3 regions of the Staphylococcus equorum genome follow, and region 3 is predicted to be linked to each of the others. Evidence: riboswitches for the same ligand, from Rfam matches in the RefSeq annotation. Region 3 holds a riboswitch; each other region holds the start of a gene.
What was found. Region 3 has a riboswitch for S-adenosylmethionine ahead of PYW44_RS03165 (Na+/H+ antiporter NhaC family protein). Riboswitches for the same ligand answer to the same signal wherever they lie in the genome.

Region 1: linked by a shared signal. The riboswitch ahead of metX (homoserine O-acetyltransferase MetX) and the one ahead of PYW44_RS03165 (Na+/H+ antiporter NhaC family protein) in region 3 are both predicted to bind S-adenosylmethionine.
Region 2: linked by a shared signal. The riboswitch ahead of PYW44_RS01630 (MetQ/NlpA family ABC transporter substrate-binding protein) and the one ahead of PYW44_RS03165 (Na+/H+ antiporter NhaC family protein) in region 3 are both predicted to bind S-adenosylmethionine.

What each region holds. Positions count from the first base shown of each region.
Region 1 is NZ_CP118982.1:12,502-23,838, forward strand. It holds gene serS (serine--tRNA ligase) at 1-1,206, shown strand, start outside; gene PYW44_RS00050 (AzlC family ABC transporter permease) at 1,535-2,230, shown strand; gene PYW44_RS00055 (AzlD domain-containing protein) at 2,227-2,556, shown strand; SAM riboswitch class I at 2,688-2,788, shown strand; gene metX (homoserine O-acetyltransferase MetX) at 2,847-3,815, shown strand; gene PYW44_RS00065 (DUF2232 domain-containing protein) at 4,125-5,051, shown strand; partial or broken gene PYW44_RS00070 (DHH family phosphoesterase) at 5,066-7,031, shown strand; gene rplI (50S ribosomal protein L9) at 7,028-7,474, shown strand; gene dnaB (replicative DNA helicase) at 7,505-8,908, shown strand; gene PYW44_RS00085 (adenylosuccinate synthase) at 9,200-10,483, shown strand; gene PYW44_RS00090 (macrolide family glycosyltransferase) at 10,592-11,337, opposite strand, start outside.
Region 2 is NZ_CP118982.1:360,835-372,171, reverse strand. It holds gene PYW44_RS01640 (BglG family transcription antiterminator) at 1-1,423, opposite strand, end outside; gene PYW44_RS01635 (lactate/malate family dehydrogenase) at 1,627-2,559, opposite strand; gene PYW44_RS01630 (MetQ/NlpA family ABC transporter substrate-binding protein) at 2,651-3,469, opposite strand; SAM riboswitch class I at 3,562-3,666, opposite strand; gene panE (2-dehydropantoate 2-reductase) at 3,972-4,889, shown strand; gene PYW44_RS01620 (tripartite tricarboxylate transporter permease) at 5,276-6,775, opposite strand; gene PYW44_RS01615 (tripartite tricarboxylate transporter TctB family protein) at 6,790-7,233, opposite strand; gene PYW44_RS01610 (tripartite tricarboxylate transporter substrate binding protein) at 7,246-8,226, opposite strand; gene PYW44_RS01605 (acyl-CoA thioesterase) at 8,517-9,335, shown strand; gene PYW44_RS01600 (FAD-dependent monooxygenase) at 9,418-9,897, opposite strand; gene PYW44_RS01595 (MFS transporter) at 9,819-10,766, shown strand; gene PYW44_RS01590 (glycosyltransferase) at 10,822-11,337, opposite strand, start outside.
Region 3 is NZ_CP118982.1:698,758-710,094, forward strand. It holds gene hutU (urocanate hydratase) at 1-310, shown strand, start outside; gene hutI (imidazolonepropionase) at 307-1,545, shown strand; gene PYW44_RS03145 (SulP family inorganic anion transporter) at 1,755-2,927, shown strand; gene PYW44_RS03150 (amidohydrolase) at 2,927-4,051, shown strand; gene PYW44_RS03155 (SDR family oxidoreductase) at 4,137-5,018, shown strand; gene PYW44_RS03160 (flavin reductase family protein) at 5,089-5,700, shown strand; SAM riboswitch class I at 5,828-5,929, shown strand; gene PYW44_RS03165 (Na+/H+ antiporter NhaC family protein) at 6,052-7,344, shown strand; gene PYW44_RS03170 (SRPBCC family protein) at 7,625-8,131, shown strand; gene PYW44_RS03175 (MurR/RpiR family transcriptional regulator) at 8,454-9,218, opposite strand; gene PYW44_RS03180 (alpha-glucoside-specific PTS transporter subunit IIBC) at 9,439-11,037, shown strand; gene PYW44_RS03185 (hypothetical protein) at 11,110-11,337, opposite strand, start outside.

The DNA of each region.
Region 1 (11,337 bases), 690 kb from region 3:
GTAGTTGACGATATTTTAGCATTAGATGAAAAGCGTCGCCAATTAATTAGCCAAGCTGAAGAAATGAAAGCGCAACGTAACAAAGTAAGTGGAGAGATTGCTCAGAAGAAACGTAATAAAGAAAATGCAGACGATGTTATTGCTGAGATGCGTAAACTTGGAGATGAAATTAAAGTCTTAGATGATGATTTAAATCAAATAGATCATGATCTTAATGATAAACTGTCTCGTATTCCAAACATAATTCAAGATGATGTTCCTGTAGGCGCGTCAGATGAAGAAAACGTAGAACTTAAACGTTGGGGCACACCAAGAAACTTTGATTTTGAAGAAAAAGCACATTGGGATCTTGTAGAAGATTTAAATATGGCTAACTTTGAACGTGGTGCTAAGGTATCAGGTGCGAGATTTGTCTTCTTAACTGGTGAGGGTGCTCAATTAGAAAGAGCATTAATGAACTACATGGTAACGAAACATACAACACAACATGGTTATACAGAAATGATGGTACCACAGTTAGTAAATGCAGATTCAATGTATGGTACGGGTCAATTACCTAAATTTGAAGAAGATTTATTTAAAATTGAAAAAGAAGGGCTGTACACAATTCCAACAGCTGAAGTACCACTAACGAATTATTATCGTAATGAAATTATAGGTCCTGATGTCTTACCTGCTAAATTCACAGCACAATCAGCATGTTATCGTAGTGAAGCGGGTTCAGCTGGACGTGATACAAGAGGTCTGATTCGATTACATCAATTCGACAAAGTTGAAATGGTTCGTTTTGAAAAACCAGAAGATTCTTGGGATGCGCTTGAAGAAATGACAAATCATGCAGAAGCGATTTTAGAAGAACTTGTGCTACCTTATCGTCGTGTGAATCTGTGTACAGGTGACATTGGATTTGGAGCTAGCAAAACATATGATTTAGAAGTTTGGTTACCAAGCTATAATGATTATAAGGAAATTAGTTCATGTTCAAATATAACTGACTTCCAAGCGCGTCGTGCGAATATCCGTTTCAAACGTGATAAAAATGCTAAACCAGAATTAGTGCATACACTAAATGGTAGTGGGTTAGCAGTTGGACGTACATTTGCAGCAATCGTTGAAAACTATCAAAACGCAGATGGTTCTATTACAATACCAGATGCTTTAGTTCCGTTTATGGGCGGTAAAACAGAAATCCGTCCTGTAAAATAAAATTAAACAAGCATGGCTAAAAGAGCGTAGCAAAGGCATTTGCTACGCTCTTTATTTATATCGTGGTGGGGTAGGGGAGGGGTAAAAATAACGTAATTTATAAAATTATATAAGTGACCTCAATGGTTTTTTATACGGAAAACAACAGGTAAGTCTAAAATATTTCATAAAATTCTGACACATCAAAAACCTTTTTATAACAACACATTTAAACTGAGGGTTGTCTTCCGTCACACAAACAGAAGTATAAAGTCATTGAATGAAACTCCTGCTTTATATTAAACTTAATCTATTGTTTTTAAAAATTAAAAATGAAAGGAGTGAGGTAATGGAAGCACATGTAACTTTTAAGCAAGGTGTGAAAGAATGTGTTCCTACATTATTAGGGTACGCTGGGGTAGGGTTGTCTTTTGGAATTGTAGCTGTAGCCTCAGGATTTAGTTTGCTTGAAATTATCTTACTCTGTTTACTCGTGTATGCTGGTGCTGCACAATTCATTATTTGTGCACTAGTCATCGCCGGTACGCCGATTTCTGCGATTGTGTTAACAGCATTTATCGTTAATTCCAGAATGTTTTTACTGAGTATGACACTTGCACCGAGTTATCAATCATACGGTTTATTAAATCGAATAGGGCTTTCAACGCTCATTACAGATGAAACGTTTGGTGTAGCAATTACACCACACCTTAAAGGAGAAAAAATTAATGATCGTTGGTTACACGGTTTAAATATCACAGCTTATTTGTTTTGGACATTTGCATGTGTTATGGGCGCTATTTTTGGAAAATACATAAACAACCCAGAGACGTTAGGTTTAGATTTCGCTATTGCAGCGATGTTTATCTTTTTAGCTGTATCACAGTTTGAATCAGTTCAACGCTCTCGCATTAAGACGTATTTTGTATTGATTATTACTGTAATCGTGATGATGCTTCTTTTAAGTCTCTTTATGCCATCCTATATGGCAATTATACTTGCTTCTACGATAGCAGCTGGGCTTGGGGTGGTGATGGAACGATGACAACAACGACGCACATGCTTATCATTATTTTGCTTTGTGGTATTGTGACGTGGTTTACACGGATAATACCGTTTTTACTTATATCTAAAATTAAACTATCTGAAAGAGTTGTAAAATGGTTGTCGTTTATACCAATTACGCTATTTACTGCTTTAGTTATTGACGGTTTGATTGAACAACAAGATGGAATGATGGGGTATAGCATTAATGTGCCATTTTTAATTACGATGGTCCCTACAGTAGTGATTGCAGTTATCACACGTAGTTTAACTATTACAATCGTAGGTGGCATTATTATTATGGCTGCATTAAGATGGGTGTTTTAATTTATTTCATTGATGTAAATCGTTTTATCCGTTAGAATAACAATAATTAGAAAATTCCGACATTTTCCAAAAAATAAATTGATTGTAGGAACATCAATAGTAGTAATGTAGTGCAATACAATTAAAATTAAATCTTATTTCGAGAAGCTAAGGGATTTGGCCCAATGATGCTTCAGCAACCGGCTGAATAAAGTACGGTGCTAAAACCAACGATATAGTCGAATGATAAGTAATTTTCAACTTCTTACTTATTATAGTGAGGAGTTTTTTTACTAAGTAGGAGGTAAATCATGACGAATTATACGGTTGATACATTAGAATTAGGACCATTTACAACAGAGTCAGGAGAAACAATCTCAAACTTAAAATTACGTTACGAACATGTTGGATTGAAAGGTCAACCTCTTGTGGTCGTGTGTCATGCTTTGACAGGAAATCACTTAACGTATGGTACAAGTGAACAACCTGGATGGTGGAGAGGCATTATTGATGGTGGTTATATGCCAATTAACGATTATCAGTTTTTAACTTTTAATGTAATTGGTAGTCCATTTGGTTCTAGTTCAGCACTTACTGATGAAGACTTTCCAGAACAACTAACTTTGCGTGATATAGTGCGTGCAATTGAATTAGGTATTGAGCACTTAAGATTTGAACGTATTAATATACTCATAGGTGGCTCTTTAGGTGGCATGCAGGCAGTAGAGTTATTATATAACCGTAAATTTGATGTTGATAAAGCAGTTATACTTGCTGCTACACAGAGAACATCTTCATATAGCCGTGCATTTAATGAAATTGCGAGACAAGCGATTCATTTAGACCATGAGCAAGGTATGAGTATCGCAAGACAGCTCGGTTTCTTAACATACCGTTCGTCTAAAAGTTATGAACAACGCTTCTCGCCAGATCAAGTAGTTGCATATCAAAGGCACCAAGGTGATAAGTTTATGAAGCACTTTAGTTATTCATGTTATCTAACACTGCTTGACGTCTTAGACAGTCACGATGTGGATAGAGGCCGTGATGACGTGGACGAAGTGTTCAGTAAACTAGATACTAAGATGATGACGATGGGCTTTGCCGACGACTTACTTTATCCTGATGATCTTGTTTATGCAGTTGGGCAACGCTTTAAATATCATAAACATTTCTTTGTACCTGACAATGTAGGGCATGATGGATTTTTAGTTAATTTTAATGATTGGGCACCTAATTTATACCATTTCTTAAAGGTGTATAAAATCAAGCGTAAATGAGAGTGACTTTATTATAGAATATTAAATTTAGGACGACAGAGTAGAATCAGAATAATCAGGTGGGATATACAAGGTAGACTGACTGCTACTGTATGTCCTATTTTTTATGGGAAAATGCAAGGAAATACCTGTGATTTTATGTAGTAGTAAGGAGTGTTCCTGTATCAAATATCAACTGAAAGGGTGAATATTAGTTTATCTTCAAATAGTTGAATGTGTAGTGTATGTTTAACTTCTATAGAAATGAGTTGGCAATAATTGTATAAAAGTTTTAAAGAGGTTAAAATAAAAGTTATAGTCAAAAATAGTATGGGAGTGGCGAATTTGTTTTCAAAAATATATCCTAAGGCAACTATACTTAGTATAATCACGCTAGTCATAGTAGCTTTAGCTTTACATATATTACCACCGCTTGGGCTTGTATTGAGTTTGTTTGCGACAATTCCAGTCATTATTTTATGGCATAAGTCTGTAGAATCATTTGGTTTAACAGCAGTCGTAACAGTTGTATTAACAACTTTATTAGGTAATATATTCGTATTAAGTATCATGGTCCTCGTACTCTTAGTGAGTTTCGTTGTTGGCCAATTATTAAAAGAACGTACATCTAAAGAGCGTATACTTTATATTACAACTACATACGTGAGTATGATCTCGTTAATTGCATTTATGGCTTTACAAACATTTGATAAAATACCAACATCAACAACATTAATGAAACCTGTGAAAGATCAAATAAATTATTATATTTCTAATGCAGGTGTTGGTGCAGATTATAAACAAATGTTTGAAGAAATGTTCCGTCAATTATCAGTTCAGTTACCAAGTTATGTAATCATTGCAGTATTTATACTCATATTAATCAATTTACTAGTTACTTTTCCAATTTTACGTAAATTCAAAATTGCTACACCAATATTCAAACCATTATATGCGTGGCAAATGAAGCGTTCATTGCTATGGATGTATATGATTGTCCTACTTTGTGTTATGTTTACTGTCGAACCGAGTGCGTTCCAAAGTATCGTATTAAACTTCGAAATTGTGTTATCATTATGTATGTATATTCAGGGGTTAAGTGTGATTCACTTTTTTGGAAAGGCAAAATCAATGCCGCTCACACTTACTGTGATTTTAATGGCAATAGGGACAATTCTAATGCCACTTACACATATTGTAAGCCTCCTGGGTGTTGTAGATTTATGTATTAACTTAAAACGTATCATTAAAAAATGATTTGAGGTGGAAAAATGAATCGTCAATCCACTAAAAAAGCCTTGCTCTTGCCATTTATCATAATGGCACTCACGGCAATTGCGCTTGTTGTAATATGGTTCGTTTTCAACCAAATTATGGCAGGCATCGCTGCGATTGTCTTAGTGGTTATAATTATAGGGACAGTATTTTTGGTAAGACAAGCTTTACAAAAACTAGATAGCTATGTAGATGGTCTGAGTGGTCATATTTCTGAAGGTAGCAACATCGCAATTAAGAATTTACCTATTGGGATGATCATCTTAGACGAAAATGAAAACATAGAGTGGATGAACCATTTTATGTCGGAACGATTAGACCGTAATGTCATTTCCGACCCAGTAAACGAAGTATATCCTAATATCTTAAAACAATTAGAAAAAACACAAGAAATTGAAATTAAAGAAAATGAATATCACTATCGCGTTCGATATTCTGAAAAAGAACATGTTTTATACTTCTTTGATATTACAGAAGAAATTCAGACGGAAGCATTATATGAAGAATCCAAACCGATTATCATGACACTATTCTTAGATAACTATGATGAAATTACTCAAAATATGAACGATACACAAAGATCAGAAATTAACTCTATGGTTACACGTGTAATCAGTAGATGGGCGACAGAATATAACATTTATTTGAAACGTTATAGTTCTGATCAATTTGTGGCGTATTTAAATCAACGTATTTTAAAAGATATCGAAGAATCTAATTTTAGTATTTTAAGTCAACTCCGTGAAAAGAGTGTCGGTTATCGTGCCCAACTGACATTAAGTGTTGGTGTCGGTGAAGGCTCAGAAAATCTTATCGACCTGGGTGAACTTTCGCAGTCAGGCTTAGATTTAGCGCTCGGCCGTGGTGGTGACCAAGTAGCGATTAAGAGTATGAATGGTAATGTACGTTTCTATGGCGGTAAGACTGACCCAATGGAGAAACGTACACGTGTAAGAGCACGAGTGATTTCACATGCTTTAAAAGATATCTTGATGGAAGGCGACAAAGTAATTATTATGGGGCATACACGTCCTGATTTAGATGCAATCGGTGCAGCAATTGGTGTATCCCGCTTTGCAATGATGAATAATTTAGATGCCTACATTGTATTAAATGAATCAGATATCGATCCAACGTTACGTCGTGTTATGGATGCAGTGAATGAAAAACCAGAACTAAAAGATCGTTTCATTACTTCAGATGAAGCGTGGGATATTATGACATCTAAGACAACATTAGTCATCGTAGATACGCATAAACCAGAAATGGTTATTGATGAAAATATTTTAAATAAAGCAAACCGTAAAGTCGTGATTGATCATCATAGACGTGGTGAAAGCTTTATCTCTAGTCCATTGCTTATATATGGAACCTTACGCAAGTTCGACAGCTGAACTTGTCACAGAATTACTAGAGTATCAACCGACAGAACAACGTCTGACACGTTTAGAATCAACAGTTATGTTTGCTGGTATTATCGTAGATACCCGTAACTTTACATTGCGTACAGGCTCTAGAACATTTGATGCCGCAAGTTATTTACGTGCACATGGTGCCGATACGATATTGACACAGCATTTCTTGAAAGATGATCTTGATACGTATATCAATCGTACTGAGTTGATTCAAACGGTGAAACTGCAAGAGAATGGGGTAGCGATTGCCTATGGTTCTAACGACAAAATCTATCATCCTGTTACAGTTGCACAAGCTGCCGATGAACTGTTAAGTTTAGATGGTGTAGAGGCTTCATATGTAATAGCGAGACGAGAAGACAACCTCATAGGTATGTCTGCTCGCTCACTTGGTGCAGTTAATGTTCAATTAACGATGGAAGCACTTGGCGGTGGTGGTCATTTAACAAATGCAGCTACACAAATGAAAGATGTAACTGTCGATGAAGCAATCGAAAAATTACAACAAGCTATAACAGAACAAATGAGTAGGAGTGAAAATTCATGAAAGTAATATTCACACAAGATGTAAAAGGTAAAGGTAAAAAAGGCGAAGTTAAAGACGTACCAGTAGGTTATGCAAACAACTTCTTAATAAAGAAAAATTATGCGGTGGAAGCAACACCAGGTAACTTAAAACAATTAGAACAAAAAAATAAAGCAGCTGAAGCTGAGCGTCAACAACAAATTGAAGACGCTAAACAATTAAAAGAACAATTAAGTAATATTGAAGTCGAAGTATCTGCTAAAACAGGTGAAGGCGGCAAATTATTTGGTTCGGTAAGTACGAAACAAATCACGCAAGCATTACAAAAACAACATGACATCAAGATTGATAAGCGTAAAATGGACTTACCAAACGGTATCCATGCATTGGGTTACACAAACGTGCCAGTTAAATTAGACAAAGAAGTCGAAGGTACAATTCGTGTACACACAGTTGAACAATAATAACGGATTGAGATATGAGGTGTAATCGTAATGGATGGAATGTATGAACAAAATCAAATGCCACACAGTAATGAGGCTGAGCAGTCTGTCTTAGGTGCCATTATCATAGATCCAGAATTGATCAACACAACTCAGGAAGTATTACTTCCTGAGTCCTTTTATAGAGGCGCGCATCAACACATCTTTAGAGCCATGATGAACCTCAACGAAGACAACAAAGATATTGACGTGGTAACAATCATGGATCAATTGTCACAAGAAGGACGATTGAATGAAGCGGGCGGTCCACAATATCTAGCTGAATTATCTAGTAATGTGCCAACCACACGTAATATTCAGTACTATACAGAAATTGTATTTAAACACGCAACCAAGCGTAAATTAATACAAACAGCTGATAGTATTGCGAATGATGGTTACAATGATGAACTGGAACTAGATATAATACTGAACGACGCGGAACGTCGTATATTAGAATTATCATCCTCACGTGAAAGTGATGGATTCAAAGACATTAGAGACGTACTTGGTGAAGTATATGAGACGGCAGAATTATTAGATCAAAACAGTGGTCAGACACCAGGTATTCCTTCAGGGTATCGTGATTTAGACCAGATGACAGCAGGGTTTAACCGTAATGATTTGATTATTTTAGCTGCCCGTCCTTCTGTAGGTAAGACTGCCTTCGCACTTAATATTGCGCAGAAAGTAGCTACAAATGAAAGTAATTATTCAGTTGGTATCTTCTCGCTTGAGATGGGTGCTGACCAATTAGCGACACGTATGATTTGTAGTTCGGGCAATGTCGATTCCAACCGATTAAGAACAGGTGCAATGACTGAAGAAGACTGGAATCGTTTTACAATTGCAGTAGGTAAGTTATCACGTACGAAGATATTTATTGATGATACACCAGGTATCCGTATTACAGATATTCGTTCAAAATGTCGCCGCTTGAAACAAGAACACGGGCTAGACATGATAGTGATCGACTATCTACAATTAATTTCAGGTAGTGGTTCACGCTTTTCAGACAACAGACAACAAGAAGTTTCTGAGATTTCTCGTACATTAAAAGCCATTGCCAGAGAACTTGAATGTCCTGTAATCGCACTAAGTCAGCTATCACGTGGCGTTGAACAACGTCAGGACAAACGACCAATGATGAGTGATATACGTGAATCTGGTTCGATTGAGCAAGATGCTGATATCGTTGCCTTCCTATATCGTGATGATTATTACAATCAAGGCGAAGATGAAGAAGACGATGACGACACGAACTATGAACCACAAACGAATGATGATAATGGTGATATCGAAATTATTATTGCCAAACAACGTAACGGTCCTACAGGAACTGTGAAGCTACACTTTATGAAACAATATAATAAATTTACAGATATAGATTATGCCCATGCAGATATGATGGGTTAGAAAAAAAGATTAAAATTAATTTTTCCGTACAATAATACAAACTTATGTTTTATTGTACGGTTTTTGTTTGGATTTTATTCTTGAATCTTAATGTAAGTATGTGTCTTTTTTAAATGCAAAATACAATGAAAACATTGGTATTACTATGTTTACCGTATTTATTGCGGTGTTTGAATATCGATGAGAATTAGAAAAATGATGAAAAATCAATGTTCGATTTTTGTTTGCAATATCGTTGTGGTATTGGTAGAATACTCATTGGTTAATTGAGAAAAACTTGGAGGTGCTCATATGTCATCAATAGTAGTCGTTGGGACACAATGGGGAGACGAAGGTAAAGGTAAAATTACGGATTTTCTAGCAGAACAAGCAGATGTTATTGCACGTTTTTCAGGCGGTAATAATGCGGGCCACACAATTATATTTGGTGGAGAAACTTATAAATTGCACTTAGTACCATCTGGTATTTTTTATAAAGAAAAATTATCAGTGATTGGTAATGGTGTAGTCGTAGATCCAGTTGCACTATTAAAAGAATTAGATGCTTTAAATGAACGAGGTATTTCAACAGATAATTTACGTATTTCTAATCGTGCACAAGTTATTTTACCTTATCACTTAAAACAAGATGAATATGAAGAAGAACGCCGTGGAGATAATAAAATTGGCACAACGAAAAAAGGTATCGGCCCAGCTTATGTAGATAAAGCGCAACGTATCGGTATTCGTGTGGCAGATTTATTAGACAAAGAAACATTTGAACAATTACTAAAAAATAATATTGAATATAAAAATGATTACTTCAAAGGTATGTTTGGCAAACCATGTCCAACTTTTGATGAAATCTTTGAAACATATTACGCTGCAGGTCAACGTATCGCACCTTTCGTAGTAGACACAGCTAAAGTATTAGATGATGCGTTTGTAGCAGAAGAAAAAGTATTATTTGAAGGTGCTCAAGGCGTTATGTTAGACCTTGACCATGGTACATACCCATTTGTAACTTCAAGTAATCCAGTAGCAGGTAACGTTACTGTAGGTGGCGGTGTTGGTCCAACATTCGTATCTAAAGTAATTGGCGTATGTAAAGCATACACATCTCGTGTGGGTGATGGTCCATTCCCAACTGAACTATTCGATGAAGATGGTCACCACATTCGTGAAGTTGGCCGTGAATACGGTACAACAACTGGTCGTCCACGTCGTATTGGTTGGTTTGACTCAGTGGTATTACGTCATTCTCGTCGTGCAAGTGGTATCACAGACTTATCAATCAACTCTATTGATGTATTGACTGGTCTTAAAGAAGTGAAGATTTGTACAGCTTATGAATTAGATGGTGTAGAAATCACTGAATACCCAGCAAACTTGAAAGACTTAAACCGTTGTAAACCAATCTTTGAAACACTACCAGGTTGGACTGAAGATATTACGGGTTGTCGTTCATTAGAAGAATTACCTTTAAATGCACGTAGATATTTAGAACGCATTTCTGAGCTATGTGATGTGAAGATTTCAATCTTCTCAGTAGGCCCAGACCGTAATCAAACAAACTTATTAAAATCTTTATGGTAGGAAAATAATACCAAGTTAGGCTTCCAGTCTAATTATGAAAAAATACCTTGTAGAGTTCACCGTTAACGGTGCGTCTACAAGGTATTTTTATTTATATATAACTGTTATTTAATTGAATTGGCAAATTTTATTACGAAAAGCGAGTATTTGGTCTACTGCATATGCATAACCCGCTACATCGATAGATTGCACGTTTTTTACTTTTTCGATATGTCGTTGATAATACATTTGATTTTCTAACATTTCTGATACAGCACAGCTTAATTGTTCAGACGTAATGGCCTCATCAATGTGATGACCTACATTTAAGTCTGCTATCTGTTTGGCTACCATAGGTTGGTCTGCACTCTGTGGGAAGGCTAGCATTGGCACATTCATCATCATAGCCTCGTTTGTACTATTCATGCCCGCATGTGTTAAGAATAATGCTGTATGCTGTAATAACTCAGTTTGTGGTACATAATCTTTAATTATAAAGTTGTCAGGTACCTCATCGAAATCGTTCAGATGATTTGTTTCACCGATAGAAACGACGATCGATGCATTGATGTCTGCTAATGCTTTAAAACATTTATTGAAAAAAGCGATATTTTGATTAAAAATAGTTCCTAAAGAAATGTAAATGATTGGTCGTGTCTGATCAATGTCATCCATAAATCCAGAGGGTTGTGGTTGAATGACTGAAGGGCCAGTAAAGACACAATGCTGTGCATCAAACAGGTCATAATTCATTTGGAAACCTTTCATTACATAACATAAGTTGAAATCTCCAGGATTATTCATCACTTCAAAGCGAGAAGGCACCTCAACGTTATATGTAGATTCAATATGTTGTTTCAATTCATTAAATGTGT
Region 2 (11,337 bases), 340 kb from region 3:
CAGGATTTTGCTTATGGCGTATAAATGATTGAATTTTATTAGCATCTTCATTGGAAAATAATGGAGAAACCTCCATTACTTGTAATGTATCTGGCACCTGAAATTTATCTATAAAATGCGTCGTAATCAAAGCATCGACACCTGAAAAATCATACTGTGACACATTTTCTAATTTCAATGTATCTATCACGTGTATCCTATCATCTAAATTTGCTATTTTAGCTTCCAATAAACTTGAAATACCCAAACCATAGTAGCAAGTAATTACGATATTAAAACGATTTTTTTCATTACGATCTATTGATGATTGAAAATGTAATGCCAAAAATGCAATTTCATCTTCTACTAGATTTATTTTTGCGTCTTTAGACAAATGATTTACTGTTTCATATAATGTGTTAAAAACAAAAGGATAATGTTTTTTTATATCTTCAGTTAATGGATTGTTAATATAGACATTTTTAGCAATACGTAAGTAGGTTCTACTAAAATGTGAATAAACATTGTCACGTAATGCTTTATCTTTAGTAAAATTCACTCCAACACTTTTTTCCATTTGATATATCATTCTATCGATATAACTTTTAACGAACACTTTTTCTAAGCCTAAATCGTATTTATTAAAATAGTAACTAATAAAAAATGAAAACAATTTAGCAGTTTCATCACTTAGACCATATGCTAATTTACGATTTATTTCGTCTATGCAATGCTGTGCTATAATTTGTGATTCTTCATCTACAACCCACGAAGCGTCATTGTCATTGTTTCTTTTAAAGATAATAATAAGATGTATGAGCAATTGTCGAATTCGAATATCGGAAGTTTGTATTTGGTAATCACTTAAGTTATTTTTAATAATTTGAAATATCATTTGGATATGTGCTTCCGGTATTTCATTTAGAATGAATTGCTCTACAGTCTGGTGTTTTGTAGAGAGCTGATTTAAATGGAGAATCGCATTTCTTATATTCATTTCGTTACCATTAACTGTAATACCTTTTTTCTTAGAAATATTTACATTAATATCAAATGAGGTACACCATGATTGTATTCTCTTTAAATAGTCATTTACTTCTGATCTTGTTAAGCCAAAGTCATTTTCCAATTGATCAACAGTCATGGGTTGTTGATGCATTAGCAATTGGTACCCTATTTTCAACAGTATTTCACTTTCTTTATTCGTATATGCTGTAACGATTTCTGCTAATTGTTCCACGCTATATAAGGTACGGTTCATTTTATAACCTCGACCCTTTACACTAACAATGAGTTCTTTCACTAACTCACTATTAATATATTTAATATCACTTCGTACAGTTCTGTTGGAAACATTCAAGTAGTTCGCTATTTCGTTTGCACTTAAATAATCATTACTATTATTTAATATTAAACGAATAAGTTTAGCATGTCTTTCTTGCATTTCTGCACCGCACTTTCCACATTCTTACACACCTTATTAGTAAGCGTTACCTATAATATCAAATACATTGTAGCTATAACTCATTATATAAGCAAGGAGTTCACTGTTTATTTAACATCACCTTAATTTCTGCTATAAATGCTTATTTTAAATAAAAAAAGAGATAGCAACTGAATTTTTCATTCGTTACTATCTCTCAATTATTAATTTGTTACTTTACTAATTGTTTGTTTTATATATCGATGCGCCTCTTTGAGTTGCGCAATTTCTGTTGGACTAAGTTGAATTTCAAACCTCTGTTTAATACCTTCACGTCCCACTAATGTAGGTAGGCTAAAGGCACTCTCATTCAAACCATATTCATTACTTATTGAAGTTAACGGCATGATGCTCTGCTGGTTTAATGCAATTGCTTGTATTAAATAATTAACTACTTTCGATATCGCTACATTTGTCCATCCTTTTTTATAAAACACATCCATAGATACCTGATCTATTTCTGAAGTTATGCGCGTTTTATCGATAGGTGGAGTATCCGTCAATTGTTGAAATTCATCTAATGTCATGCCATAAATTCTAACTTTACTCCATACAGGAACTGCATGTTGCCCGTGTTCTCCAATCACAAACGCTTCAACATTCTTAGGGTCAACTTGGTAATATGACGCAATCAATGTTTTAAATCGAGATGTTTCCAAAGATGTACCAGTACCAATTATTTTATGTGAAGGGTACTGAGATGCATTGCTCATATAAGTAATTGTATCTACTGGATTGGAAACTAAAATAACAATCGCATCTTGTGTCACTCGATTAATTTGTTTCATGACTCCTTCAATCATAATTCGATTACCTTTCGCAAGCAATACCCGGTCACCCTCATTAGGATCTGTTGGCACACTTGCTGTAATTACAATGAATGAGGCATCGGTTAAATCCTCGTAATTGCCCTCGCGAATATTGATGTGGGTTGAATTAGGTAAACCTTGCGTGTGCAAATGATCCAGTGCTTCACCACTTGCTCTTTCTGTATCTGTATCAATTAATACAATATCTGAGAATAAATTTAAATTTTGGACGTCTGTAAGTACTTGGCTTCCTACTTTACCAAGCCCAATGATTCCTATTTTGGACATTTTATCCCCGCCTTATTTATAGAATATTAATATATGGTACTTTTAATTACTATATAAAATGTAACCAATTTATTGTGTTATCTATGACAACCTATTTTTCATAAGGAATGACGTCTTGACCGTATTCTTTTTTAATAAAGTCTTGTGTATCTTTTGATTGTAGTACTTTAATTAACGTTTGATATTTTTTATCATCTTTATGGCCTTTTTGAACGGCGACTATATTTGCAAATGGTGATGATTTATCCTCAACTGCAATCGAATCTTTATGTGGTGTTAGTCCATTATCGATAGCATAGTTGGAATTCATAATAACTGCCGCGCCTTCTTTGCTGTTATATGTTTTTGGTAAAAATTCAGCACCTTGTTTGTTATTGAATTTTAAATCCTTTTTATTTTCTACAATATCTTCAAATTTTGCATCTTCAATATTTACACCTTTTTTAATTTTAATTAAACCTTTATCAACAAAAAATGATAAGAAGCGTCCTTCTTCAGCAGGATTGTTCGATACATAAATTGTTGAGCCTTTAGGGATATCATTAATATCTTTATATTTTTTACTGTACACACCCATTGGCGTAGTTAAGACTTTTCCTACTTCTTCAATATTATAGTTATGATCTTCTTTTTCAGCTTTTAGATAAGGCACGTGTTGGAAAAAGTTTGCATCTACATCGCCTTTATCTAATAATTTATTAGGCACTTTATAGTCATTCACTGTCTTAATTTCTAATTCATAACCTTCTTCTTTCATTGCTTTTTTAGCGTGTTTTAGCACTTCGCCATGTGGTGCAGGAGACGTTGCTATCGTGATTTTTTTATCCTCACCTTCACCCTTTGAATTTCCGCACGCTGCTAATATAACTGCTAATACTAATAACGAAACTAAACTTGTAACCCTTTTCATCAAATCTCTCCTTATAATTTGTTTTAATTTACGACTAAAGCTATGTATAAAAAAATACTTTCTCTTGGTTTTCAAGAGAAAGTATCCACCTTCCCTCATCTTTGAAAGTAAAATTACTTTCTGTGAATTAGCACCATTTCAAAAACGACGGTTGCTGGGCTTCATAGGGCACATCCCTCCACCACTCTAGATAAGAGTAAATCATATGTATTTGATTGTTTTAATCCTAGCATCGCACTCATGATTAGTCAATAAGTTTTTAGAAAATTCTAAATCATTTGTTTTCATAAATATTTCCACTTCGTTCCATGTGAAACAATAATCATTCTGATAGTTAACTTTATAATTTGAGAAGCTAAAGAAAAAATAACACCTTAATTTAATATATACATCTACAATAATAATATAAAATATATATATATATATGCGTAATAATTTTATGAAGTGGTATATATATATTAACAAGTTAGAAATAATACATAACACGAGGAGTTGCATAATAATGAGAATTTTAGTCTTAGGAGCAGGTGGTATCGGGGGCTACTTTGGTGGTCGCTTAGCTGAAGGTGGTCAAAACGTTACATTTCTAGTACGTTCAAAAAGAAAATCATATCTAGAGCGTAATGGTCTATCTATTCATAGCGAAAAGGGTGACTATCACTTTAACCCTCAACTTATTACAAGAAAAGACCGTGTGAAACCATTCGATATAGTGCTCTTGTCTTCTAAGTCTTATCATTTAGAACATGCGCTTGAAGATTTAACACCATTTGTTAACGGTAATACAGTGATTATTCCATTACTTAATGGAATCGCACATCTACCAAAGTTACAATCAACTTTCGGTGAAAATAAAATTATGGGTGGTTATTGCGTTATTGAAACGACTTTAAACCCCGTTGGTGAAATCGTTCATACAAGTCCTTTTGACAAACTCTTTTTTGGTGAATTAAATGGTGATCAAAGTGAACGTGCTGAACAAATTGCTCAAGCTTTTTCAAATACCAAAGCTGAATTTATTTTAAGTTCAAATATCCAGCAAGGTATGTGGCATAAATATTTAATGATCACTGTACTATCAAGTCTTACTACACTCATGCATGCACCAATTGGACCAATTCGTGATAGCGTGGGAGGCGTTGATTTTATTGAGTCACTATACAATGAAATCGCTTCAATTATGCGTACACATAATGCGCCGATTTCGGATAATATCGTCGATCAATATATGAAATCACTGCCGAAATTATCCTATCACTTCAAGACTTCTATGCAACGAGATATGGAAAAAGGATTAAATATTGAAGCAGATCATTTACAAGGTTATTTATTAAATTTAGCAGCATCATACCAATTAAATGCACCTCTGCTAACTACTGTTTATCAAAACCAAAAAGTATATAAGGAAATGCTTCAATAATAACTATTTAAAATCTTTGTTTATAGAACTTAATGAGCAGTTGCATAGTGCCGACAAAGTCTTCAACTTTGTCGGCACTTTTTAGTACACACTTACAGCAGGCATGACTCATCCTATAGTATTCGGCTAGTACTTTTCCCGCCGGAGTCGGCACAAATCACTGCCTTGATTCATTGAAGGAACTAAAATATAGGACAACAAATATATAAATGAATTAGCGAAAAAGAATTCTTCCATTTCCTTGTAAATTTAGTAAAGAAATTGATAAACAAAGATTATCTCAAGGAAAAACATCTATAAAAAATAAACCAAATGCTTTTATAGCACTTGGTTTATCTACGTTTTGAAACCTCTCATGACATAACATAATGAGTAGATTTATTATGTTATTTTTTCACTTTCATTCTTTTAAATCCTTTTATAATCAGTGGATAGAACAGCGCTAGAATAGTCATCAATGTTAACACGAGACTAATTGGGGATGCCAAAAAGATATCTGCTACATTGTTATTACTCACTATTAAGCTTTTACGAAAATTCTGCTCCATATCTGAACCTACGATTGCTGCCAAAATTAAAGGCGCAGCCGGGAAATCTAATAATTTCATAACTAAGCCGATAATACCAAAAATAATTAGAATATAGAAATCAGTGATACTATACCCTAATGTATATGTACCGATAAACGCCAACACTAAAATAATAGGATATAACACTTTGGGTGGTGTTCGTAATATTTTTAACAGTAATCCTATTAAAGCAATGTTCAAAATGACTAAGAATATATTACCAATAAACATGCTATTAACGAGTGTCCATATCGTTTCAGGCTCATTTGCAAATAACAAAGGCCCTGGTTGTAAACCTAGCATAACGACTGCACCTAAAATTACAGCTGTTGTTCCTGATCCTGGTACGCCCATCGTTAATAACGGGATTAAAGCACCTACGGAAGCAGCATTATTAGAAGCTTCTGGCGCAGCTACGCCTTCTATTTGACCTTTACCGAAATTCTTGCCATTTTTAGATATTTGTTTTTCGGTTGAATAGCTTAACATTGCCGCAATAGAGCCGCCGGCTCCTGGTAATACACCGATTAAGAAACCAATAGGACTTTGGCGAAGCATAGCGCCTCTTGTGTTCTTTATATCTTCCTTAGATAATTTCATTGATCCTACATCAGCTTTAGGTGGTTTCAATGCATCTAAATGTAAATAATTATATAATACTTCTGCTACGGCATATACCCCAATGATAACGACTAAGAAGTTGATACCTTCACTTAAATGAGGTAAATCAAATGTGAAACGATAAATACTTGTTTGTAAATCTACCCCTACTGTACTAATGATTAAACCAATACTTGTCGCAATGAAACCCTTGACCATCTTCCCTGACGATAAAGTTACAATAGCTGAAAGCGTAAATAAGAATAGTAAAAAATATTCTTGTGGGCCAAATTTTAAAGCAAAGGCAGACAATGGCTTAGCTAAAATGATAAAACCAAACACCGCAGTAATACCTCCAATTAACGAAGCAATTGCTGAGATTGTTAGTGCTTTACCCGCCTCTCCATTTTTGGTCATTGGATAACCATCGAATGTAGCTGCAATGGCTGAGCCATCACCTGGTGTATTTAATAAAATCGAACTTCTCGAGCCACCATACATGGCACCATAATAAATTGAAACCATTAAAATCAATGCGCTTACGGGTTCCATACCAAATGTCACAGGTATGAGCACTGCAACCGCAGTCGCAGGTCCTAATCCAGGTAACATACCTACTACAGTACCTAGAAAACCACCGATAAGGACCCATAAAAGGTTCATCGGATGAAACGCAGTTGATAATCCTTCTAAAAAACTACCTGCATCAATCCCCATTTAAATCACCCTCCTTAAGGTAAACTGACATTCAATAATTGTGCGAATGTGTACCATGCAATGCCAGAAAAAATCACCGTAACTAAAATATTCTGTAACCATCTTTTATATCCGTTAATTAAGAACATAATGGCACCTAAGAATATAATTGTTGAAATTAAAAAGCCAAGACGTTCGAATATTAAAGCGTATATTACTGTTAAAACAATTGTTAAGACGATACGTATAAATGTTTTCCTCTCTAGTAATTGTGAAAAAGCTGTAAAACCTTCATGACGTTTTTTGAATTCTTGAAAGAAATAAATAATACTCATTATCAAAAGCAATAAACCGACTAACATTGGAAAATACATCGGACTATTAGGATCGCCAATGTTCGATTTAGGTATATTTATAGTTAATACTAAATAAATAAGACCAAATAATATTAATAATACTGGAAAGACAAGTCGTGACATTTATACTCCCCCTTATTTCAGACCTGAATCTTCGACTAGTTTTTTATATTTCTTACGTTGTTCTTTTAAAAATTTCTCACTTTCTTCGCTATCTTTATAATAATTCTCCCAGTCGTTGTTCTTTCTTATTTTTTGCCATCTATCTGATTTCACTACATCTTGCATTGTTTCATCCCAATAGGCAATTTGTTCTGGTGTCATATCTTTCGGCCCCATGACGCCACGCCAATGTGGAAAGACGACATCAACACCTTGTTCTTCCCAAGTAGGAACATCTTCGATGCCTTCAACCGGTTTATCAGATGTTACTGCTAACATTTTTAATTTTCCAGTTTGGTGTTGTTCTTTTACTTCAGAGACAGCAGTAGAAGCAACATCTACATGTCCACCTAATAAAGCGGTTTGCAAATCTCCTCCACTTTTATATACAAGGAAATCGATTTTATCTACATCGACGCCATATTCCTTAGCTGCCTGTACAAAAGCTAAGTGGTCATTGTTACCTAAACCTGGTGCAACACCTATGGTTAAGGATTCTGGATCTTTTTTTAGCTTTTCCATCACTTCTTTACCAGAACTTAAATTAGATTGATTAGATGCTGTTAAACTAATCCACTCTGTTGCTAAAATTGCAATAGGTGTAAAGTCATCTGTACCTAAATCACTTAATCCCAATTCCTTGTTAGATAATAATAAACTTGAGTTGATAGAAATCGTATTCGGCGAACGTGATTTTAAATATTGCCAGCCTACTTCTCCGCCACCTCCAGGTTTATTAATCACATTAACATTTTGTTTAGTTAAGTCTTCATCAATCATAATTTTTTGTATCGCACGTGCTGTAGTATCCCAACCGCCTCCTGGAGAAGCTGGCGCAACGATTTCTATCGTTTCATTGGGAAATTGTTTATCCGATGCACTCGAATTATTTTCTTTACCACAACTTGCTAGTACAACTGAAAAAATGATAATTAATATCCCCCATCTTTTCATCTTAATCCCCCTTAATTGAAAACGTTTACAAACTAATTTTATATTATCAGATAATTAAGAATAATTAAACAATAATTTATTTTTTTTATACTTTTCAGAATCGGATGTTAATATTTTAAAAGTCATATTAAGATAGTAATAAAATATTCAGTATTAAAAACAATTTTGAAATATAACCTCAGCCTTTATCATTTTAGGTATTGCTTAAAATCAATGCTTAAACCAACTAAAACAGGTTATACTATGTATGTATAAACGATAATTAATTGTAATATTTGGGGGGATTTACTATGGGACAGAATCATCCATTTGATAAAGCTACACAACTAACTGAAGAAACGCCGGGTGTTTATAAAGGCCATACGTCCGAAAAGTATGCCAATATGATTGGACCGTTTGGTGGCGTTATTGCATCTACGTTGCTTCGTGCTGTCTTAGAACATCCAGAACGATTAGGAGAACCAGCTGCGTTAACTATTAACTACGCAGCACCTGTAGCTGATGGCGATTTTAATATTAAAGCAACACCTACTCGAACAAATCGATCCACTCAGCATTGGTATATTGTGCTTTCTCAAAATGCTAAAACTGTTATTACTGGAACGGCTGTTACTGCTCAACGACGAGATACTTGGTCTACTACCGAGATAGCGTTCCCTAATGTACCAGCTGCTGAAAATGTTGCGCTTCCATCAATAGAGGGTGCACCACCTTGGTTACAGAATTATGATATACGAATTATCAAAGGGGCACCACTCGCATTATCACAAACACAATCTAACAATGCTCATGATTCTACGACACTTCAATGGATACAAGACAATCCAAAGAGAAACCTTGATTTTCTCTCACTTACTTCAATATGTGATGCTTTCTTTCCACGTATTTGGGTACGTCGTGAAAAAATGGTACCTATTGGAACAGTTTCGCTTACTATTTATTTTCATGCTGATTCAGAAACACTTAAAATGAATGGTAATCGAGAAGTCTTAGGCCATACACGTGCACTTAAATTCTATGATGGCTTCTTTGACCAAACTGGAGAAATATGGAGTTATGACGGAAATTTACTCGCGACAACGAGTCAATTTGTTTATTACAAAGAATAAACATTTTAAATTTCATGAGAATTAAAAAGAGCTATAAAGCATCTACAATATAGATGCTTTATAGCTCAATTTATGAATTCTTTTAATGACTTACTTCTTCACTTTGAAAATGCCCACCATGATATTGGTCTACATATTGATAATCATGTTCTGTACGCGCTTTCAAAATTGCGTTTCTTAATAGATTATTTACTTTATTTTTACCATGTATGATTTCGCCCCATACACGTGCATTTTCTTGTACAAATGTCGTGCGTGGTTTACGCTCTTCTTCAAATTCTGTAAATGCCTTTTCATAATTCGTTTCATGTTTTTCTAACATATCAGCCATGAATGATGCATCTTCTAAAGCTTGGCATGCACCTTGAGCAAGATATTGTAACATTGGGTGTGCGGCGTCACCAATTAATGTAAAGTTACCTTCTGACCATTTATCAATCGGCTTACGATCAAACATTGGCCATCTTTTTTGTCTTGAAATAAATGAAAAACCTTGTCGTTTCAATAGTGTTATGTGGCTACTCAATTGGTGGTATTCTTGCACCAGTGTTAGGGTTAACATTAATGCCTATCGGAGGTTGGCGCTCAATCTTTTGGGTGGCAATTTTACCTATATTTGCACTACCGTTTTTACTTAAGCAATTACCTGAGACGTTTAGTTATTTAAATCGTACTAATAGGAAAAAAGAAGCAGTAAATACATTAAGAAAAATTGATCCAAAACTTAACATATCAATGAACGATACGATAAAAGATATCGAAGTTTCTACTACTAAAGTGCCTTTAATGGACTTATTTAAAGAAAACAGGGCGCTCAGTACAGTCTTATTTTGGTTAACTTTCTTTTGCTGTTTATTAATGATTTTTGGTTTAAATACATGGTTACCAAATTTAATGATGCGAGCAGGATATGAATTAAATTCTAGTTTAATGTTTTTAATCGTATTACAAGTTGGAGCAATCGTAGGAACACTTATAATCGGAAAACTATGTGACAAATTTGGTTCCAAAAAACTACTTGTGCCATTATACATTGCTGGCGCTATTTCTTTATCTCTATTGTCTTTAGGTAAAGATGTTAATATATTTGTTATTTATATTTTAATTGCAATCGCTGGCGCTGCTACCATAGGTTCACAAAATCTCGTTCAAGCTTTCGTATCGCAATATTTCCCAGCCTATATTAGATCCACAGCGCTAGGTACAGCTTCTGGTATTGGGAGAGTCGGCGGAATGATTGGACCGCTAATGGGTGGCTTTTTACTCACATTTGCATTACCTATGCCTATGTACTTTATCGCTTTTGCTATTCCAGGTTTAATAGCTGCCTTAGCACTTTATTTAATACCCATGCAACATGCAAGTGAAGAATATAAAAAAACGTATCAAGTTAAAGACGTGCCGAAAGACGTACCGAACGAAGTTAAATAACTTAATAATTAAAAAAATCTCAACCAATGCTGGTTGAGATTTTTTAATGCCTTATTCATATTGTAATTTTTTCTTGAAGTTGTTTCAATAGTTCAGCGTAATTATTAATTGCTGTTTGATGTTTTAATCTTTCATTATTTTTTACATTGTTAAGTGGTTTATCTACAATTTTCATCATACCATTTGCAAATTCTAGAATATTATTAGGTTCAATAAGATATCCATTTTTACCATGTTCAATAATTTCTCTCGGACCATATTGAACATCATATGAAATGGCAGGGCATCCAACTGCAATGCTTTCCATAATTGTTAAACCAAATCCTTCAAAGCTACTCGTTAATAGCGATGCTCTCGAAGCTTTAAATTCAGCTAATGGATTAGATGTATAGTCATTAATTTCAACATACTCATTTAAATCATATTCCTCTATTTGGTTTTTAAGCATTTTTAATTGTCCCGCTTCATCCTTACCATATAATACGAGTTTGCTCGTGTAACCTGCTTCACGAAATAACTTATATGCTTTAATAAGATGGTCCAATTGTTTTCCTACGCCAAACCTGCCAAT
Region 3 (11,337 bases):
GAAAGATGGTTCAGATGCTGTGGGAGACTGGGCAGTATTAAATGCTTTAATTAACACAGCGGCTGGTGGTTCGTGGATTTCGTTCCATCATGGCGGTGGTGTAGGTATGGGTTACTCATTACATGCTGGTATGGTCATTGTCGCTGATGGTTCAGAACGCGCAGATCGTCGCTTAGGACGTGTATTAACGACAGATCCGGGTATGGGTGTTGTAAGACATGCAGATGCAGGTTATGAATCAGCAATTAATGTTGCTAAAGAAAAAGGCATCAAAATTCCAATGATTACGGGTAAAGGAGATATAAAATGAACGATTTAATTATTCAAAACATTAAAGAATTAATTTTACCAAAATCTACAGAGCGTCCTTTAAAAGGAAAAGATTTAGACGAATTAGAAATCATTGAAAATGGAACGGTTGTTGTTAAAGATTGCAAAGTGGTTTACTCGGGTGCCCATACAGATGAATATGAGGCGAAGGAAACAATCGACGCTACAGGGAAAGTTGTATCACCATCACTTGTTGAAGCACATACTCATTTAGTGCATGGCGGTTCAAGAGAACATGAAATGTCGCTTAAAAGACAAGGCGTTTCATATTTAGAAATACTTGAGCAAGGTGGAGGTATTTTATCCACAGTAGAAGCTACACGAAATGCAACTGAAGAAGAGCTATTTAATAAAGCTGAAAAGAATTTGTTAACGATGATACAACATGGAGTCTTAGCTGTTGAAAGTAAGAGTGGTTATGGTTTAGATAAAGAAAGTGAACTCAAACAACTACGTGTATCCAAACGTTTAGCAGAAAAATATAACTTAGATATGAAACATACTTTCTTAGGTCCGCATGCAGTACCAAAAGACGCGAAATCTAATCAAGCTTTTTTACAAGAAATGATTGATTTGCTACCTGAAGTTAAACAGTATGCTGATTTTGCAGATATCTTTTGCGAAACAGGCGTATTTACAGTAGAAGAATCTAGAAAATATATGCAAGCAGCAAAAGATTTAGGTTTTGATGTTAAAATCCATGCAGATGAAATTGATCCATTAGGTGGTCTAGAATTAGCAATTGATGAAGGTGCAATTTCTGCAGACCATTTAGTTGCGTCAAGTACAGAAGGTAAAGCGAAACTTAAAGATAGCGATACAGTAGCTGTATTACTACCAGGTACCACATTTTATTTAGGTAAGGAGCAATATGCAGATGCTAGAGGTATGTTAGATAATGGTGGAGCTATCGCAATTGCAACAGACTTTAATCCAGGGAGTTGTGTGACAAACAACTTACAACTTGTGATGTCGATTGCTGCGTTGAAATTAAAATTATCACCGAATGAGATTTGGAATGCTGTTACAGTGAATGCAGCGAAAGCAATTGATGTTGATGCTGGAACAATTAATAAAGGTGACAAAGCCAATATCGTTATTTGGGATGCACCAAACCATGAGTATATTCCGTATCATTATGGTATAAACCATGCTGAAAAAGTAATCAAAGATGGTCAAATACTTGTTGATAACCAAATTAAATTAAATAACTAATAATATTGAGTCTGGGGCATATACGTATGTCTCAGATTTAATTGTTATATTGTTGTGAATTGAGTGAACTTGAAAAGAGCTAATGCAAAGCTCTTTTTCAAGTTCACTCTTCTTTTTTAAGTGTAAATTAATTAAGTTTGAGTTGATTAAATATTTTGACAATTATGGTACCATGTTATTTAAAGCATACATGGGAGGTGACATCGAATGTGGGGCAAACTACTTATGTTAAACAATGGAGCGGGGATTTAAGTCAAAATATGCTCACAGGTATATTACTTGCCCTTGCATTACTTCCAGGCGCAATTGCATTCTCTTTCATCGCTGGCGTAAGTCCAACGATAGGCATGTTAAGTACTGGTTTGATGATGCTCGTGTTGAGCTTTACTGGCAATAGAACGTTGATGGTCTCAGCGCCAAGTAGTGGTGTGTCGCTAGTAGTTGCACCATTAATGGCAAGTCATGGTCTAAAAGCGCTTATTTTAGCTACATTGTTTATGGGCGTCATACAAATCATATTAGGATACTGTCACATAAATAAATTGTTAAACTTTGTACCTACGGGTGTTGTTATTGGTTTTATGAATGCATTAGGTTTATTATTGTTTACATCCCAATTAAAGCATATATTTAATATTTCAGCTTCGACATATGCGTTTGCAATAGCTTCATTCTTTATTATTTGGCTTGCAGGGCAATATATCAAACTTATACCAGCACCTTTAATAGCAATTATTATATTGACGCTACTTGCGGGAGTGATTAAGCCAAACATTCAATATGTTTCTGATATGGCTTCAATACATATAAAAATGCCAATACCTTCCATACCAAATGAAATGAGTGATTTGAATATAGTGATGGTTGCATTACTTTATGGTGTAGCAATGGCTATCGTAGCCGTAATCCAAACGACGTTAACAGCACAAATGGTTGATGTTGTAACTTCGACAACTAGTGATAAGAATAAGGAATCTATTGGTCAAGGCATTGCAAACTTTATCGTTGGCTTGTTTGGAGGTTTTGGCGGTAGCGCACTTGTTGGACAATCGCGCTTTAACATAGCTATGGGTGCAAATTCGAGAGTGTCTACTTTCATCACAGGCAGTTTTTTATTGATTTGTTTATTTATATTTGGAGAAATTATCGGACGAATACCTATGGCAGTGTTAGCTACTGTGTTGATCACAATTTCACTTGGTACATTTGATAGACGAACGGTGCCATTCATTCGCAAAGCACCTTTGTTAAATAGTACTTTAATTATATCTACTGTATTGCTTATTTTAATTACGAATAACCTTGCATTAGGCGTCGTTGTTGTAACGATAAGTTATTACATGATTTTCCGTTTTATTAATAAGAAAGGACGTGACATATAATGCCACAATATGAAGATTACGTGAATTGGAGAAGAACTTTACATCAATACCCTGAACTTTCAGATGCTGAATATGAGACGACAAAAAGATTGAAACGAATATTAGAAGCGTATGATATTAAAATAATTGATTTACCATTAGAGACTGGTTTAGTTGCTGAAGTAGGACAAGGTGAAACATTCGTAGCTGTAAGAACAGACATTGATGCTTTGCCTATTCATGAGCAAGTGGTACATGAATTCACTTCAACAAATAAAGGCGTTATGCATGCATGTGGACATGATATACACATGGCCAGTATTTTAGCCGTAGCAACAAGACTTAAAGACATTGAAAGCCAATTAAAAGGGCGTGTCCGCATTATTTTTCAACCTGCAGAAGAACTGGGTTATGGTGCACTACATATCACTGAATCAGGAGCGATTGATGGTGCAAAAGCTGTGTTAGGCTATCACAATTATCCGTCGTTAGACGTGGGTGAATTTGCAGTGAAACCTGGTGTAATTACGTCATCTGTAGATCGTTTTGAATTTAAAATAAAAGGCACAGGCGCGCATGCTGCTAAACCAGAACAGGGTAATGATCCTGTCATCGTTCTAGGACAATTAATTAACAGTGTTCAATCGATTGTGAGTAGAAATCTATCTGCTTTTGATAGCGCAGTTGTAACTATAGGTGAAGTATCTAGTGGAAATACATGGAATGTCATCGCTGATCAGGCATATGTCCAAGGTACTGTGAGAAGCTTTGATGAAGATAAACGTGTTTATATTGAAGAACGACTTAGAGCAATTGGAAGTGGGCTTGCAGAAGCGTTTGATGTCGAAATAGAAACACTATATCATCGTTTACCAGGCGCCGTTAAAAACGATGAGAAATTAACGGATGACGCTATCGAAGTAGCGAAACAAGTTGGATATAATGTAGAAGTTATGGATAAACCTTTAACAATTGGGGAAGACTTTTCTGGTTTTTCAAATAAATATCCAAGCGTCTTTGCATTTATTGGGTCGAATAGTGAATATGATTTACATCACCCTAAGTATGACCCAGATGAACGTATTCTAGAAAAAGTACCTGAGTATTTTGTTACATTTGTGCAAAAATTATTGAACGAAGTATAAGTTGCCAAACACTTTATATATGTATTAACTCCTATAAAATTTGGGTAATGTAAAGATATAATAATTATTGAAGGAGTGTTGTATTATGGCAGCCCAAGATCCAAGAACAAAATTTTCAAATGCAGATTTTCCAAAACAAGAACAAGCGGTTCCTGGTTTACAAAAAGAATTAGAACCTAAACCAGATTGTGGGGAAACTTCATATATTGGTTATGGCAGATTAACAAATTATAAAATGTTGGTGACGGGTGGAGATTCTGCCATTGGAAGAGCAGCAGCTATAGCGTATGCAAAAGAAGGCGCAGATGTAGCGATAAATTATCTTCCTGAAGAACAAGCAGACGCCGAAGAAGTACAAAAAGTGATTGAAGCAGCAGGTAGAAAAGCTGTTTTAATACCAGGAGATCTCCGAAATGAACAATTTAACTATGATTTAGTAGAGCAAGCTTATAATGCACTAGGCGGTTTAGACAATGTAACCCTTGTAGCAGGACATCAACAATACAGAGATGATTTAAAAAGTTTTGATACAGCTTCATTTACTCAAACATTTGAAACGAACGTTTATCCTATATTTTGGACAGTTCAAAAAGCACTAGATTATTTACAACCGGGTGCTACAATTACGACGACTTCATCAGTGCAAGGATATAATCCAAATCCAATTTTACATGATTATGCAGCCTCAAAAGCAGCAATCATTTCATTAACTAAAAGTTTATCTGAAGAATTAGGTGCTAAAGGTATTCGTGTGAATTGTGTAGCACCTGGGCCGTTTTGGTCTCCTTTACAAATATCTGGTGGCCAGCCACAATCTAAAATACCTACATTTGGTCAAAAAGAAGTATTAGGTAGAGCAGGACAACCTGTTGAACTTTCAGGAGTGTATGTACATTTAGCTGCCGAAGAATCGAGTTATACGACTGGGCAAGTTTATGGTGTAACAGGCGGAACTCAGTTAGACTAATGATATCAAAAGTTAGAAATCTCTATGAGATTATCTAGCTTTTATTTTTTGAAAGGTATGATAATACAATATGAAACAATTTAAAGCAGATACACTCTCTAAAAAACAAAATTATAAATTACTGAGTGGGAGTATTATTCCAAGACCGATTGCATTTGTTACTTCTCAAGACAAGTCAGGTCATTTAAATGCAGCGCCATTCAGTTTCTTTAATATAGTGAATAGCGCACCGCCAATGATTATGATTTCTACTGTACGCTCAGAAGGTAAACGAAAAGACACGTCAGTCAATATTGAAGAAACCGAAGAATTTGTCGTTCATATTACTGATGAAACCATAGTTGAAGAAGTTAATAAAACGGCAGCACCAATAGAACGTACAAGTAATGAGCTAGAAAGAACAAATTTAACATGTATTGAATCAGAACTTATTTCTGTGCCAGGGATACAACAAGCAAAAATCCGTATGGAATGTAAATTAAACAGAATTATTCCATTAGGGGATCCACAAGAAGGTTCTGATTTAATTATTGGTGAAGTCGTTATGTTCCATATCGATGATGATGTATACTTTGAAGACAGTAAAATTGATGCCCAAGCGTTAACAGCTATTTCTCGCTTAGCTAGCAATGACTATGCATCTTTAGGAGAAACATTTACGATTGTGCGACCTACTGAATAAGGGTGTTACACTTGTTGAAAATATCGTATGGTTGCAAAGTAATGTTGACAAACGTGCTTTAACGTATTAAGCTAAATCAGTATTTCACGAATTACAGTTAAAATATACTGTAATAAAACAATTTAATAACTTATCTAGAGAAGTGGAGGGACTGGCCCGTCGATGCTTCGGCAACATGATGATGCGTGTGCCAATTCCAGTAGCATAGATGTATGCTAGAAGATAAGAACGAAGACACAACGTTTACTCTTTTCTTCAATAGAAAAGAGTTTTTTTATTTTCAAAAAGAAACACAAAGAAATAGCGGGGAATAAATTTCACGCTTTTACCCTTATAGAAAGTTGGTTTTGTATGGAGAAGACAAAGAAAGGTAATGCTTGGGCATTGATTCCATTGCTCGTATTTGTAGGTTTATTTTTAGGTGTAGGTATTGGTACAGGAGATTTTTCAACAATGCCTTTAAATGTAGCTATTTTAGTAGCATCTATTGTAGCTTTGATTTTAAATAGAAAAGAAACGTTTCATAAAAAAGTGGAAGTCTTCACAAAAGGCGCGGGTCATTCAAATATTATTTTAATGATGCTCATCTTTATACTGGCTGGTGCCTTCTCTCAAACTACTGAAGACATGGGCGGCGTACAATCTACAGTTAATTTAGGACTGTCACTTATTCCAGAGAATTTAATTATCGTAGGCTTATTTATTATTTGTATGTTTGTTTCGCTTTCAATGGGTACATCTGTAGGTACAGTAGCAGCTATAGCGCCTGTTGGATTTGGATTGAGTCAAGCAACAGACGTCTCAGCAGCTATTACAATGGCTACAGTTGTAGGTGGTGCAATGTTTGGCGATAATCTATCAATGATTTCAGATACAACAATCGCTGCCGTACGTACTCAAAAGACAAAAATGAGTGATAAATTTAAAGTGAATATTAAAATTGTGTTGCCAGGTGCTATATTTACGATTATAGCTTTGTGGTTTTTAACAAATGGAGCACAAATTGATGCAAGTAAAAGTTATGATTATAATATTATCAAAGTCTTACCTTATTTAATGGTACTAATATTAGCATTAATTGGTATTAATGTAATTATTGTACTTATCGGTGGTATCGCATTATCAGCAATAATCGGCCTTATAGATGGATCATTTGGTTGGACAGGCTTATTAGAGTCCATTTCAAAAGGTATTATTGGTATGGAAGATATTGCGATGATTGCCTTACTTATCGGAGGCCTCGTAGCGCTTATTCAACATAACGGCGGTATCACATGGTTACTTCACTTTGTTCGTAATAGAGTGAAATCGAAACGTGGCGCAGAATTAGGTATAGCTGGGTTAGTCAGTGCAGCGGATATTTCAACAGCGAATAATACGATATCGATACTGATGTCTGGCCCATTAGCAAAAGAAATTTCAGAAGAATATGATATAGATCCAAGAAAATCGGCAAGTATTTTGGATATGTTTGCGAGTTGTTTCCAAGGTCTCTTACCTTATAGCCCGCAGTTAATTGCAGCAGCAGGCGTGGCGTCTATATCGCCATTTGAGTTATTACCCTACTCTATTTATCCAATGATTTTGGGCGTTTGTGGTTTGATTGCAATCTTCTTTAACTTACCAAGATTAAATAAGAAATAAGGCGTTAAAAGGGAAGGCGAATCAGTGCAGTGTTTGTATCTGATGAACCTCCCTTTTTATTATGCTTTGATATACAGTAAGTTTATAAAAAGTACTTAAATACATGTTTTTGCGAAAGTGACGTTTAAAATTTTGACGTTTACTGACTATTGACGATAAAATATAGAAGTTGAACGTTTTAAAGTAAAGACTAGAACATTTTATGATTCATAGGATTATTGTTTAGAAGTCTTGTAGAATAGGTTAGAATAGAATTAAGAGTGAAAGTAGGTGAACAATCGTGGGTAAATATAATGTTGAAAATGAATACGTTGAGATACGACTTGAACGACTATTTAAAGTTGAACCAGAATTATTATATCAAGCATGGACAGATCAACGTTTTCTTAAACAATGGTTTATGACAACAGATAGAACAAATAAATCAATTCATATTAACGCTGAACAAAATGGAAGTTATGAAATTGTTGACGTTCGTAAAGGGAAAGAAAATGTAGTAAAAGGTTCTTTTATTACGTTAACGCCATATGAATATATCGTCATGACAATTGGTATGCCAGAGTTAAGTGATTCTGAAGATACCATTGAAATTGAAATATTCGAAAGAGAAGCGGGCATCGCTCAAATGATTTTTAATTATAAAGCTTTTGTGCCAAAAGAACGTAGATATACAATACTGGAATATAAGCAGAAGAAAAAAGAATATCATGATTCTACTGCGCATGGTTTCGAAATATTATTTGATAAATTACAAGTGGTATTAGAAGAATTTGAATCAGACCTTTAATATTTAATAAGATATTTTGAATATAAACTGTTAGCAAAGTTTTAGCTTTGTTGACAGTTTTTTTACGTTTTCCACCAAGTATAATATCTACTTTACAATAAATGTTTCATACTTACTTGTAGGGCACAAATCCTAGCTTGTAAATTTTACCTCGTATTGTTCCTACAAATGTCCCATATGAAATCAGGTTGGAAATACCATAAGGTAAATTGAAATTACCCCAATCCATAAGTATATGCTAATGGATTAGGGTAAGGGTTTTTGAACATAGAGATGTGTAGTTATATTTCAAAAGTAAGCTCAGGATAAAGGAGGTGAATTATTACGATATAATTTCACCTTTTTCTATGCGCTCATTAAATTTACGCAATAATGTTTCGAAAAATATGTGATAACTTATAAAGCTTGAATAATCTATACCGTCAGCAAGATAAAATGTGTTACTAGAAACATAAATATTATAATTAGCTTTTTGAGCAAGTGTATTATCATTTAAAGTAGTAATGGAGAAAAAATATTTTTGACGTAACTGTAATAAGTTGGTGATATCTGATAATTGATGAGATTCACCAGAAAGAGAAATAATGAAGAAAATATCTGTAGGTGTAGTTCTATTAAGTACCATTTTAAATTCGTGTACATCATGTAATACAATAATATTTTTATGAATTGTTAACAAAATACGTTGCGCTTCTTGGGCTACATTCATTTGCGCGACACCTGTTCCATACAAATAGACGGTCTCTGCTTCGTTGATTTTATCAGTGACAAGATTATAATCGATACGTTCTAAATATGTAAAAGTATTTTCGACGTCTTGTTTGAATCCTTCGATAGAGTCGGAAGGGAGATTATGAGATTTTTCAGTTTCAAACTTTAAGTAAGATTTAAAGTCACTATAACCATCAAAACCTAATTTACGCGTAAAACGATGAATAGTTGCATTTGAAGCATGTGTAAATTCTGCTAAGTCTTGAATTTTCATGGTTTTACATTCTGTCGTATGTGTATTGATAAAATGAGCAATATGTAAGTCATTCTCATTTAATTTATTAAAGTTATTATTAACGCGTTCATCTAAAAACAATATGATAACCTCGCACTTCATGAAAATATTTTTAAGTTTTGGAAATATAATCTGATTATACAAAACTATTCGTAATGTAGTCAAACCATTGCTTATGTGTAAGCGTTTCCTTTAGTATTGAGATAGGATTTGAAACAAACGTATCTAAAAATGATAAATTTACATATAAGTATTTGAATGTAAGTTATCTAAATTTAATAGTATTTGGGGGTATATTTCTATGAACGCAATTAAACGATTTGGGAGTGCGATGATAGTTCCAGTATTGATGTTTGCTTTCTTCGGTATTGTTTTAGGGTTTGCTACATTATTTAAAAATCCTGCAATAATGGGAAGTATTGCAGAAGATGGGACGACTTGGTTTAGAATATGGTCCGTAATAGAATCTGGTGGTTGGGTAATATTCGATCACATGGAAATTGTATTTGCTGTCGGGTTGCCACTTTCTTTAGCTAAAAAAGCACCTGGTCATGCTGCACTAGCAGCGTTAATGGGTTATCTAATGTTTAATACATTTATTAACGCTATTCTCACGCAATGGCCACATACATTTGGAGCTAATTTGGAAAAAGGTGTCGAGAATGTTACTGGACTCAAAGCAATTGCTGGGATCGAAACGTTAGATACCAATATTTTAGGTGGTATCATAATTTCTAGCATTGTGACATGGATACATAATAGGTTCTATAGTAAGAAACTGCCTGAAATGTTAGGTGTGTTCCAAGGGTTAACATTTGTAGTAACGATTTCGTTTTTTGTTATGTTACCTATTGCATTAATAACATGTATTGTTTGGCCTACGATTCAAGGTGGCATTTCTTCATTGCAAGGATTTATCATAGGATCAGGTTACATTGGAGTATGGCTATATCACTTCTTAGAAAGAGTGCTTATTCCAACTGGTTTACATCACTTTATTTATGCACCAATTGAAGTAGGCCCGGTAGTGGTAAACCACGGATTAAAAGCAGAATGGTTTGCGCATGTAAATGAATTTGCGACGAGTACAAAGCCATTGAAAGAACAATTTCCTTATGGATTTATGTTACAAGGTAATGGTAAAGTATTTGGTTCGATAGGTATTGCATTAGCAATGTATTCAACAACACCTAAAGAGAATAAGAAAAAAATTGCAGCGTTACTTATCCCAGCTACATTAACTGCTGTAGTTGTAGGTATTACAGAGCCATTAGAATTTACATTCTTATTTATTGCACCTTATTTATTTGTATTGCACGCATTATTAGCTGCAACAATGGATACACTTATGTATGGATTTGGCCTCGTAGGTAACTTTGGTGGCGGTCTATTAGACTTCTTTGCTACGAATTGGATACCTTTAGCACAAAATCATTGGTTAACATATGTAATTCAAATCATTATTGGTCTTGTATTTACAGCTATTTATTATTTCTTATTCAGATTCTTAATTTTAAAATTCAATATTCCACTTCCTGGTCGCAAGAAAGACGAAGAAGACGTGAAGTTGTATAGTAAAAATGATTATAAGAGTAAAAAAGGTAGTGATGACAAAGCAAACACAACATCTACTGGTAATGAATTCGAAGATAAAGCAAATTATTATTTAGAAGGCCTTGGCGGTAAAGAAAACATCAAGGACGTAACAAATTGTACGACACGCTTAAGATTAACAGTGAATGATATAGATAAAGTAGAAGATAGTGGTTATTTCACGCATAATCAAATGGCACACGGATTAGTTAAAAGTGGTAAAAATGTCCAAGTCGTTGTTGGTATGTCAGTACCACAAGTAAGAGAAGCTTTTGAAAACATCGTTAACGAAGAAGAGCAAGATTAAATAAATAATAAAAAATAAGCACAGCCCGTATGGAACGGTTCCATACGGGCTGTGTTTCATTATATAAACGAATTACGAAATCCTAGCTTTACTCATTAATCGTGGTTGGTATATTGCACCAAGTACATCAATGTTATGAGTAGCAACCATTTGGATGAGTTTCGCGAAAACTTTAGGAGAACAAGAAACATTTATTTTATCTCTATTGAAGGTATATGTAATATGCTCCGTTTGATTGATTAAGTTCAAAATATCAATAACTTTATCTTTGACAAAAGCGTCGTAAAGCCCATCGATAGT